DNA from 3 places in the Paenibacillus sp. JJ1722 genome. Region 2 is predicted to be linked to each of the others. Evidence: riboswitches for the same ligand, from Rfam matches in the RefSeq annotation. Region 2 holds a riboswitch; each other region holds the start of a gene.

Region 1 (3,281 bases), 1.8 Mb from region 2:
GACTTCGTCAGACGGAATAGCGCTGCGCACACCCGCCAAAGCCATATCCGCTGCGGCAAGCGCAGTCACGGCTCCCAGCCCGTTGCGCACGATGCACGGAATCTCCACGAGTCCGGCGACGGGATCGCAAATCAGGCCGAGCGTGTTCTTAAGAGCGAGGCCCACGGCGTGAACAGCCTGTTCAGGCGTACCACCACGCAGCTCGACCATAGCGCCAGCAGCCATCCCGATAGCTGAACCAATCTCAGCCTGACAGCCTCCCTCCGCGCCAGAAATGAAGGAGTTGTTGGCGATCACGTAGCCAATGGCTCCAGCGGCGAACAGGCCGTTCACCATATGCTCATCATCCCAGCCGAACCGCTCCTGCGCACTGATGAACACACCAGGGATAACCCCACATGAGCCTGCGGTAGGCGTGGCGACAATACGACCCATGGATGCATTTACCTCCGACACAGAGAGGGCATAAGCCATGGCCAGCGCGGAGGCATCGCCGGAGCAGGTTTCCCCTGACCGCAGATACTCGGCTAGGCGCTTGCCGTCACCGCCCGTCAATCCACTGCGGGATACGGTGTCTTGTGTCTGACCGCGATGAACGGCTTCCTTCATGACTTCATAATAATCAGACATTTGGCGAAAGATTTCTTCCTCCGTTGTATTCGTCTCTTGTACCTGCTCTTGAATCATCAAACGGCCAATTGTGGTGGATTCTTCAGCGCATAAAGCGCTGATTTCATGCAGATGGCTAAACCGCATCGGATTCAGCTCCTTTTTTCAAATTAATCATCTTAATTTCATACATATGAGGTAAAGAACGCAGTTCCGCAATCAGTTCAGCTGGAGCAGAACTGTCCGTTTCAATGGCGGTGAGTGCTTCACCATCCCGGCCTTTGCGATCTACGTGCATATAGGCAATGTTAATGTGGGCCGCGCCCAGCGCTGAAGTTATCGCGCCCAATGTACCGGGCTTATCCGAGTGGAGAAGCACCAGCGTAGGCAGCTCCCCGGTCAGATTGACCCGGAATTCGTTGAGCTGCTGGACATGGATGCTGCCGCCGCCGATGGAGGAGCCCAACAGTGTGCGCTGATCCTCGCCCTTCCACAGCTCGAAACGGACAGTGTTCGGATGTGGCGCGGGGAGTCCGCTGACGGCGAATTCCACGGCCATCCCGGCTTGCTCTGCCCATTGCTCGGCATCCGGAATCCGGTGATCGTCCGTATCGTAATTAAGCAGCCCTGCGATGAGCGCCAGGTCTGTACCGTGTCCTTTATACGTGTCGGCAAAGGAGCCGTACAGCGTCATGCGGGCACGGTCAGGCTGCGTCCCGAGCCAGTGCCGGGCAACGCGTGCGAGCCGCACCGCGCCTGCGGTGTGTGAACTGGAAGGTCCGGTCATGGCCGGACCGATAATAGAAAATACATCTTTGAAACGCATGGTGTGGCCCCCTGTATGTTCTAATACCATACTATATGGTATTTCCGCGTCTTTGCGCGGTTATGACGGTTCCTAATGCTGACGCACAATGTGAGCACAAAAAAGGACAGGATAAGGAAGTTTCCCTTATCTCTGTCCTCGTTACCTGAGAGTTTCGTGCGGTGTTCTTACCGCCTTACCCCTTGGGTGGCTTGCGCTCTCTCCAGAGTTGCGTCAGATGACGATACATGGACCTGAGAGATTATCCGTCAGCCGGGTGCTGACGTCTTGCTCCTTCGGTGCCGCCAGAGTGTAGGCTCCCTGGACAGACTCTCCCGTCATCTTCATTCGCGTATACCGTTCTACATGTCTTCCTTAGCGTAATGTATGCCGTGCTCGGTGTCAATCACAGGTTTAATTTTTACATAAACAGGTGCGTTTCCAATAAAAAAGATTAAAATTTACATAATTATGGATGAAACCAGGAAGGAATTAGAAGATTGGCGGCTAATCTGATAAAGGACAAGTATATTTATGGAAATCATAGGAGGGATATTGACGTATGGTAAAAGGCTTGCGATTCACAGGTTCACGCTTAAAAGGGATGTTGCATCTAGCAGCGATCGTATCACTGCTGATTGGGATCTTCGTTCCATTCGGTCAGGTCAAGGCGGAGGGAGCATTGACAGTAGCCGAAGCACTTCAGCGCCAAAGCAGTGGAGGTACGGTGACGGTGGAAGGTTACATCGTCGGACATGCTACCGGATCGAAAACGGCTAACTTTTCTTCCCCGTTCGCGAATGATTTTAACGTACTGATTGCCGATCAGGCAAATGAACGTAATACGTCTAATCTGTTGGATGTACAGCTGACTTCAGCGTACAGAGGGCAATATGGGCTATCAGGCCATCCTGAGCTGATCGGCAGCAAAATTCGTGTGACGGGTACACTCGGCGCCTACAATAATTTTGGTGGAGTGAAAAGTCCAAGTGCTGTTGAACTGGTGAGCGGAAGCGAGCCGGGGGAACCAGGCGAACCTGGCAACCCGGGTCAACCCGGTACTACACTGCCGGATGGAAAAGGCAAAAAGGTGCTGTTCGATAATACGCACGCACAGACCGCTGGTGCAGCAGATTGGGTCATTGAAGGCGCCTTCTCCGACTTTGCCAATGGACTGCGTAATGTAGGCTTTACGGTAGACCAATTGAATCGTCCCATTCCTTTTACTTATGGAGAGCAGGCCATAACATATGACAAGCTGCGCCAATATGATGTGTTCATTATTGGTGAAGCGAATGTTGCCTTTAAGGCATCCGAGCAGGCTGCCCTGCTGCAATACGTGAATAGCGGGGGGAGCGTCTTCTTCATCTCCGATCATTATAATGCGGACCGTAACAAAAACCGTTGGGATTCCTCCGAGGTTATGAATGGTTACCGTCGTGGAGCCTATACTAATCCGGCCAAGGGCATGACTGCAGAAGAAGCTGCATCACCGGCGATGCAAGGATTAACAAGCTCCGATTGGCTGGCGGCCAACTTTGGCGTTCGTTTCCGTTACAATGCGCTGGGTGATGTGAATGCTACCGAAATTGTAGCCGCAGATCAATCTTTCGGCATTACCAAGGGTGTGCGCTCGATTGCAATGCATGCAGGATCTACGCTGGCTATTATTGATCCTACCAAGGCTAAAGGCATTGCTTATATCCCTTCAGGCACGAAAAAATGGGGTAATGCGGTAGACCAGGGAGTTTATAACGGCGGGGGCCGTGCGGAAGGACCTTATGCCGCTATCTCCAAGGTAGGTCAAGGCAAGGCAGCGTTCATCGGTGATTCTTCCCCTGTAGAAGATGCTACACCGAAATATGTG
Region 2 (3,281 bases):
CTGGGCTTCGCATACGATTGAACATGCATTATCCGCTGTATATGATATTCCTCATGCTGGCGGTCTGGCGATCCTGTTCCCCAACTGGATGAGACATACGGTGGATCAGGATGCTGCACGCATGAAGCGGCTGATGCTCAGCATGTTTGATTTAGATACCACTGGTAAAACGGATAAGGAAATTGCTTTGGAGGGGATTGATCGCCTGAGTGCATTCTGGACAAGTCTCGGTGCCCCTTCCACCCTGGCCGATTACAATATTAATGATGAGCAATTGGAAAAAGTCGCAAACATTGCAGCCCGTGAAATGGAATACGGAGGCTTCGGTAATTATAAAAAGCTGAACCAAGAAGATATTTCAGCTATTTTGCACGCATCGTTATAACATTCAAAAGGGAGTGTCCTCAAGCCTGTGATGACTGAGGGCACTCCCTTTTGGAATTTATGAATTAACCGTTTGTCCTTTTTCTTCTACTTGGATAGCTGCCCCTACACTGGCACCTGCAAGAATGCCCTTTTTCTTACTAGAATTCAGAGAATCCATATAGGTTCGGGTTTCTGCGACTACAATTCCTGATAAGCCGAGCAGGGCAATCAGGTTCGGGAAAGCCATCATTGCGTTAAAGATATCTGCCAGCAGCCAAATCGCATCCAGTTTAATGAACGCGCCCCCGGCAACCAGTAGGATGAACAGATAGCGGTATGGCTTAATCCACTTGACCCCAAGCAAATATTCAACACAGCGTTCCCCGTAATAGTTCCAGCCGAGCATGGTGGTGAACGCAAACATAATCAGAATGATTGTGAGCAGTTCTGCCCCCAGCGGGAATGCGCTGGAAAATGCTTGCTGAGTCATCAGGCCCGCATCGGTAGGCCCGCTCCACACACCACTAACCAGTAGCGTCAACCCGGTCATCACACAAATAACCATCGTATCAATAAACACGCCTGTCATGGAAATTAGCCCTTGCTCCGCAGGCCATTTGGTTTTGGCAGCTGCGGCTGCAATCGGTGCGCTTCCCAATCCGGCCTCATTGGCAAAAATACCTCTGGCTACCCCACTTCGCATCGCCAGCATAATCGTAGCTCCGGCAAATCCGCCCGTTGCAGATGTAGTTGAAAATGCCGAATGGAGCACCAGCGCAATTGCGGCAGGTAGTTGGTCAGCAAACCGAATCAGTACGATGAGACAGATCAGTACGTACAAGCCTGTTTTAAAAGGAACGACCTTCGTCGATACCTTGGCAATGCTTTTGAGTCCTCCAATAGTAACAAGTCCTGTAAGGATAGCAATAATCAGTGCCGTTACAATGGGCGGAACGCCAAAACTGTTTTCGGTCGAAGATACAATCGCTTTGACCTGCGGAAACGTTCCAATCCCGAACAACGCTACCAGCATGCCCGAAAAAGCAAACAGCATCGCCAGCGGTTTAAAACGGCGTCCCAGACCTTTCTCAATATAATACATCGGGCCGCCGGAAAATTGCCCATTCCGATCCTTCACCCGGTATTTTACCGCAAGTACACCTTCCGCATATTTCGTCGCCATCCCAAAAAAGGCTGCAACGACCATCCAGAACAAGGCACCCGGCCCGCCCAGCTTAATGGCTGTCGCTACGCCGACAATACTTCCTGTGCCAACTGTAGCCGCCAACGCTGTACTCAAAGCCGCAAAACTACTTACATCCCCGCTGCCTTCATTCGGGGCCTTACCGATCAGCTTGATCGCCAGGGGCAGGCGGAATACCTGCAGCATCTTCAAACGTATGGTCAGCCACAACCCCGTTCCCATGACAAGAATGATGAGAGGCGCCCCCCATATCCAACTGCTAATCGCTTCTAACACATGTACCAAATTCATTTCAACCCGCTCCTCCAGCATATTAGAAAACAAAAAAGAGTCAAATCCGCTGATTCGACTCCTGGAGAGGTTAAAGGCACGAAAAAATACAACCATCTTGCGCAGGTTTCTGCCTCTAATAGCTTATAAAAAAGCCTAGGGCATTCCCTGTCACAGGTTATTCGCGTCTCTGTCCTTTTGCCTGAGAGTTTAAGCAGATGTTCTCTGCGGTGCACCTTCGGCGCCCAATTAAGGGTCTCTCCAGAGTTCTGTCCGTTTACGGTCCCCGCTTGTTGCTGTAATCAGCCTAAGCACCTGAGAGTTTTGCCCCTTCGGTCGGAACTTTCGTTCCATCTCCCGCAAACATCAACCAGACATATGAAATTTTTATTTATTATACAGAAAACTTTCAGCTTATTACAAGTGAAAAGTTTGTGAAGCCCTCTGAAACATTATTATTATGTCTATCAAAAAAAGCGGGTACAGCAGATTGCATCCTTAGGATGTCCTCTGCTATACCCGCCCGAGAAAATTTGGAATTACAATTCTTCACCATTGGTTGCTATCACATTTTTATACCAGTTAAATGAGTCCTTTTTGGAGCGTTTGAGCGTTCCGTTACCGTCATCATCCAGATCAACGTAAATAAATCCGTAGCGCTTGGACATTTCGGAAGTAGACATGCTCACAAGGTCGATAGGACCCCAGCTGGTGTAACCAATCAGATCAACACCGTCGGCAATCGCTTCCTTCATTTGGACAATATGCTGACGCAAGTAATCAATGCGATACGTATCATGCACAGAGCCGTCTTCTTCCACCTTATCATACGCACCCAAACCATTTTCCACGATGAACAGCGGCTTTTGGTAGCGGTCATAAAACGTGTTCAGCGTAACACGCAGGCCGATCGGATCGATCTGCCATCCCCAGTCAGAGGACTGTAAATATGGATTTTTCACGCCGCCAATCAGGTTTCCTGCTGCTTTTTCGCCTTCTGGACCTGCAGATACGGTCAAGGTCATGTAGTAGCTGAATGAGATATAATCGACCGTGTTATTTTTTAAAATTTCGGCATCGCCTGGTTCTGTGTGTATAACAACATTATTTTCTTCAAAATAACGATTCATGTAGTTGGAATATTCCCCACGGGCATGCACATCCGTAAAGAACAGGTTCATCTGATTTTCATGCTGGGCTTTCAGTATATCCTCTGGATTACACGTATGTGGGTAGCTTTCCAAACGAGCCAGCATACAGCCGATTTGAGAGCCCGGGATGATCTCATGTCCTCGTTTTGTCGCCAGTGCACTAGCTACAAATTGATGATGCAGTGCTTGATATATCGCTTGCTGCTTGTTTTCTACGCGGTCAATGACCACCCCGCCACCGGTAAACGGACTCATGGTCATTACATTGATTTCATTAAAGGTCAGCCAGT
Region 3 (3,281 bases), 170 kb from region 2:
AGCATAAACAGTACGGATTTTCCTGTTCTTGCAGCTTCCTCTAACGCAATCGGACTCAATACTCCGTGATTCAGCGCGTTGTTTAAAAATAATACTTTTCCGGGCTCAATAATGAGGTTGACAAGCGGCAATAGCCCTGCGTTCACGAGGAACTGTACCCCTGCCGACAACACTTGACTGATCATTTGTACAATCGGGCCAATCGCCACATGGGCAAGCAGCGCTAGAATGGCACCGATAATTCCGGCCGAAAAGTTATTGACCAGCATTTCAAAGCCTGATCTGACTTTGCCTTCAATGGCCTTGTCGAACTTCTTCAATATCCACGCAGCCAGCGGACCAGCTACCATCGCGCCCAGGAACATCGGGATATCGGCTCCCACTATGACACCCATCGTCATAATGGCACCAATCACACCTCCACGCTGTCCGTGAATCATCGTGCCCCCTGTATAACCGATCAGTAACGGCAACAAATAATTTTTCATCGGGTCAACCAATTGTGCAAAACCTTCATTCGGGAACCATCCGGTCGGAATAAAGAGTGCCGTAATCAGCCCCCACGCAATAAATGCTCCCATATTGGGCATAACCATACCGCTAAGAAAACGGCCAAAACGCTGTACGGCGACACGAGTGCCTCCTTTTGAACTTGGCTTTGCGTCCAATGTACTCATATTCAAATCCTCCTTGTAGGTAAGCATCACTACCTTTTCTTAAAATTCATACTAAATGACAGCGCTATCTTCATCAACGAAATGAAAACGTACTTTCGTCATGAACGTTGATGACAACATTTAAATTTAAATTATCCGGGAAGGTATTATACCTGCATAATTCTTCTTAATATGACCTGTAGCTATAGAAATTAGTCGAAAAACCGTGCTGGATTATGTATGATTCTTATATGGGGACAACCCTCTAAATCAGAATAAAACACGTAATTACGTTTGCAAAAAGACAAAAAAATAGCCGCTACGTCAAATCATAGCGACTATTTTATACAAAAATCGAGCAGACAAATAACCCTCTTACTCCATACTACAATGCTCCATTATTGCTCATCGGAAATCAACTGCTCATACTGATCCGCAGACAGTAGCTTGCCCAAGGCTTCCTCCACATCTTTATCCATCTCTACTTCGATCATCCAACCTTTTTCATAGGGAGATTCATTCACTAGCTCAGGTGTACTTTCCAGCGTTTCATTCACTTTTAGTATGGTTCCCGTCACCGGAGCAAAAAGGTCGGATACTGTCTTCACCGATTCAATCGTACCGATCTCCGCTCCCTGCTCAATCGTTGCTCCCGCCTCAGGTAATTCTACAAAAACAATATCACCCAGTTGATGCTGTGCAAAGTCTGTAATACCAATTCGTACCGTTCCATTCTCTGTCCGCTGAACCCACTCATGTTCGTCTGTATACCAAAGTTGCTGCTTTACTTCACCCATTCTGTTCCCCTCACTTCCATATGAATAAAATCGCTTTTGCTCACTGTACTAGACAGGTTAAGATTATGACAACAAGAACACTCATGTCAATAATACTAACAAAAATACTTCATATCACCTCATATAGCGTACTATATAAAAATATGATAGCTTATAACAAACGCTTACATATCCTTATTTATATATTAAATGTTTTTTCTATTGTTTTTGATGACATTTTTATTGACATTTTGAATGAATTTGCGTATTAATGGGTTATAGCAAATGCTTTGGGAAACACCCCGACAACTGCAAACGCGGATGAACGCGGAGGGAGAGACTGCCAAAAAGATTCGCATAGCTGTTGCCGCTTGTGAGACATAAGTGCACGCGAATCGGATCAAGTTGTTATCTGCAAAGCCAGGTAATATACCGTTGATCCCGAAGGTAGCGCCGAAGGAGTAAACCTGCATTGCAGGTGAATCTCTCAGGCAAAAGGACCTCTGCCGGACGCATCTCTGGAGAGCATTCGCTATTGGAGCGGATCACCCAAGGGGAAACCCGGTACATACCGGGGTAACTTTCTGGTATCAAGGACAGAGCTGAAAAAAAGAGTGTAGACTGCCGTCTATACGTTTTTTTCGGCCTGTCTTTTTTGTTTAGCCGATCACACCGGATAGGAGTGGAATAATGACTAATTTGCGAAAAACACCGCTATATTCGTCCTACGGGACGCAGTCTGGGGTTCGTTGTATTGACTTTGGCGGCTGGGAGCTCCCGGTTCAGTTTAGCGGCATTCAAAAGGAGCATGAGGCCGTCCGGCAACGTGCGGGTTTATTCGATGTATCGCATATGGGCGAATTTTTGGTTGAAGGCAAAGAAGCCGAAGCTTTTCTGCAAAGGGTGACCACGAATGATGTCAGCCAGTTGGAACCAGGTCAGGCACAATATTCACTCCTGTGTTACCCCGATGGAGGGGTAGTAGACGACCTACTTGTTTACTGCAAAGGACCGGAACGCTACATGCTCGTTGTGAACGCATCCAACATCGATAAGGATTGGGATTGGCTAATTCGCCATATGCCTGCATCCGTTCACATGGAGAATGTGTCTGATGCGATAGCATTGCTAGCGTTGCAAGGACCGGAGGCAGCACGTATTGCCGCAGCCGTGGCAGATACGGACATTACGAATCTGGCATCTTTCCGCTTCCATGAGAATGTGCCATTGTTCGGAGCAAAAGCACTTGTCTCACGAACCGGATATACGGGCGAAGACGGTTTTGAATTTTATATACCTGCTGCGGAAGCACCAGCCGTATGGGAGGGTTTGCTTCGTTCCGGTGAGTCGTATGGGCTGATTCCCGCTGGACTTGGTGCTCGGGATACACTACGCTTTGAGGCACGGTTGCCGCTATATGGTCAGGAGTTATCTGCCACGATTTCGCCACTCGAAGCTGGTCTAGGTTTCTTCGTCAAGCTGAATAAAGGAGATTTTATCGGTAGAGAAGCACTGCAACGTCAGAAAGAACAAGGGATTCCTCGCAAATTGATCGGGCTGGAAATGATTGATCGCGGTATCCCACGCGCCCATTACCCGGTATTCGCAGAAGGACAACACATTGGTGAGGTCACAACGGGGACTCAGTCGCCCACCTTGAAGCGTAATCTGGGCCTCGCCTTGGTGGACAGTCGTTTTAGCGCCCTCTCCACACCGTTGGAGGTTGAGATTCGTGGCAAACGCCTGCGTGCCGAGGTGGTGGCAGCACCCTTTTATAAACGCCCGCGCTGATCTTAAACTCTTTTTATTTCTATAAAGCAAATATGTCAGATATGAACTTCTGGGTTTT

Evidence for each region. A riboswitch is a leader RNA that binds a small molecule or an ion and turns the genes downstream of it on or off. The one in region 2 is predicted to bind glycine.
Region 1: another riboswitch for glycine. It lies ahead of sdaAB (L-serine ammonia-lyase, iron-sulfur-dependent subunit beta); the one in region 2 lies ahead of ACM1ND_RS20800 (alanine/glycine:cation symporter family protein).
Region 3: another riboswitch for glycine. It lies ahead of gcvT (glycine cleavage system aminomethyltransferase GcvT); the one in region 2 lies ahead of ACM1ND_RS20800 (alanine/glycine:cation symporter family protein).

Annotation. Positions count from the first base shown of each region.
Region 1 is NZ_CP182500.1:413,830-417,110, forward strand. It holds gene sdaAA (L-serine ammonia-lyase, iron-sulfur-dependent, subunit alpha) at 1-756, opposite strand, end outside; gene sdaAB (L-serine ammonia-lyase, iron-sulfur-dependent subunit beta) at 746-1,435, opposite strand; glycine riboswitch at 1,647-1,762, opposite strand; gene ACM1ND_RS01815 (DUF6359 domain-containing protein) at 1,977-3,281, shown strand, end outside.
Region 2 is NZ_CP182500.1:4,691,954-4,695,234, forward strand. It holds gene ACM1ND_RS20795 (iron-containing alcohol dehydrogenase) at 1-385, shown strand, start outside; gene ACM1ND_RS20800 (alanine/glycine:cation symporter family protein) at 443-1,861, opposite strand; glycine riboswitch at 2,021-2,115, opposite strand; gene ACM1ND_RS20805 (glycoside hydrolase family 1 protein) at 2,380-3,281, opposite strand, start outside.
Region 3 is NZ_CP182500.1:4,518,855-4,522,135, forward strand. It holds gene ACM1ND_RS20005 (PTS mannitol transporter subunit IICB) at 1-677, opposite strand, end outside; gene gcvH (glycine cleavage system protein GcvH) at 1,055-1,453, opposite strand; glycine riboswitch at 1,754-1,945, shown strand; gene gcvT (glycine cleavage system aminomethyltransferase GcvT) at 2,123-3,223, shown strand.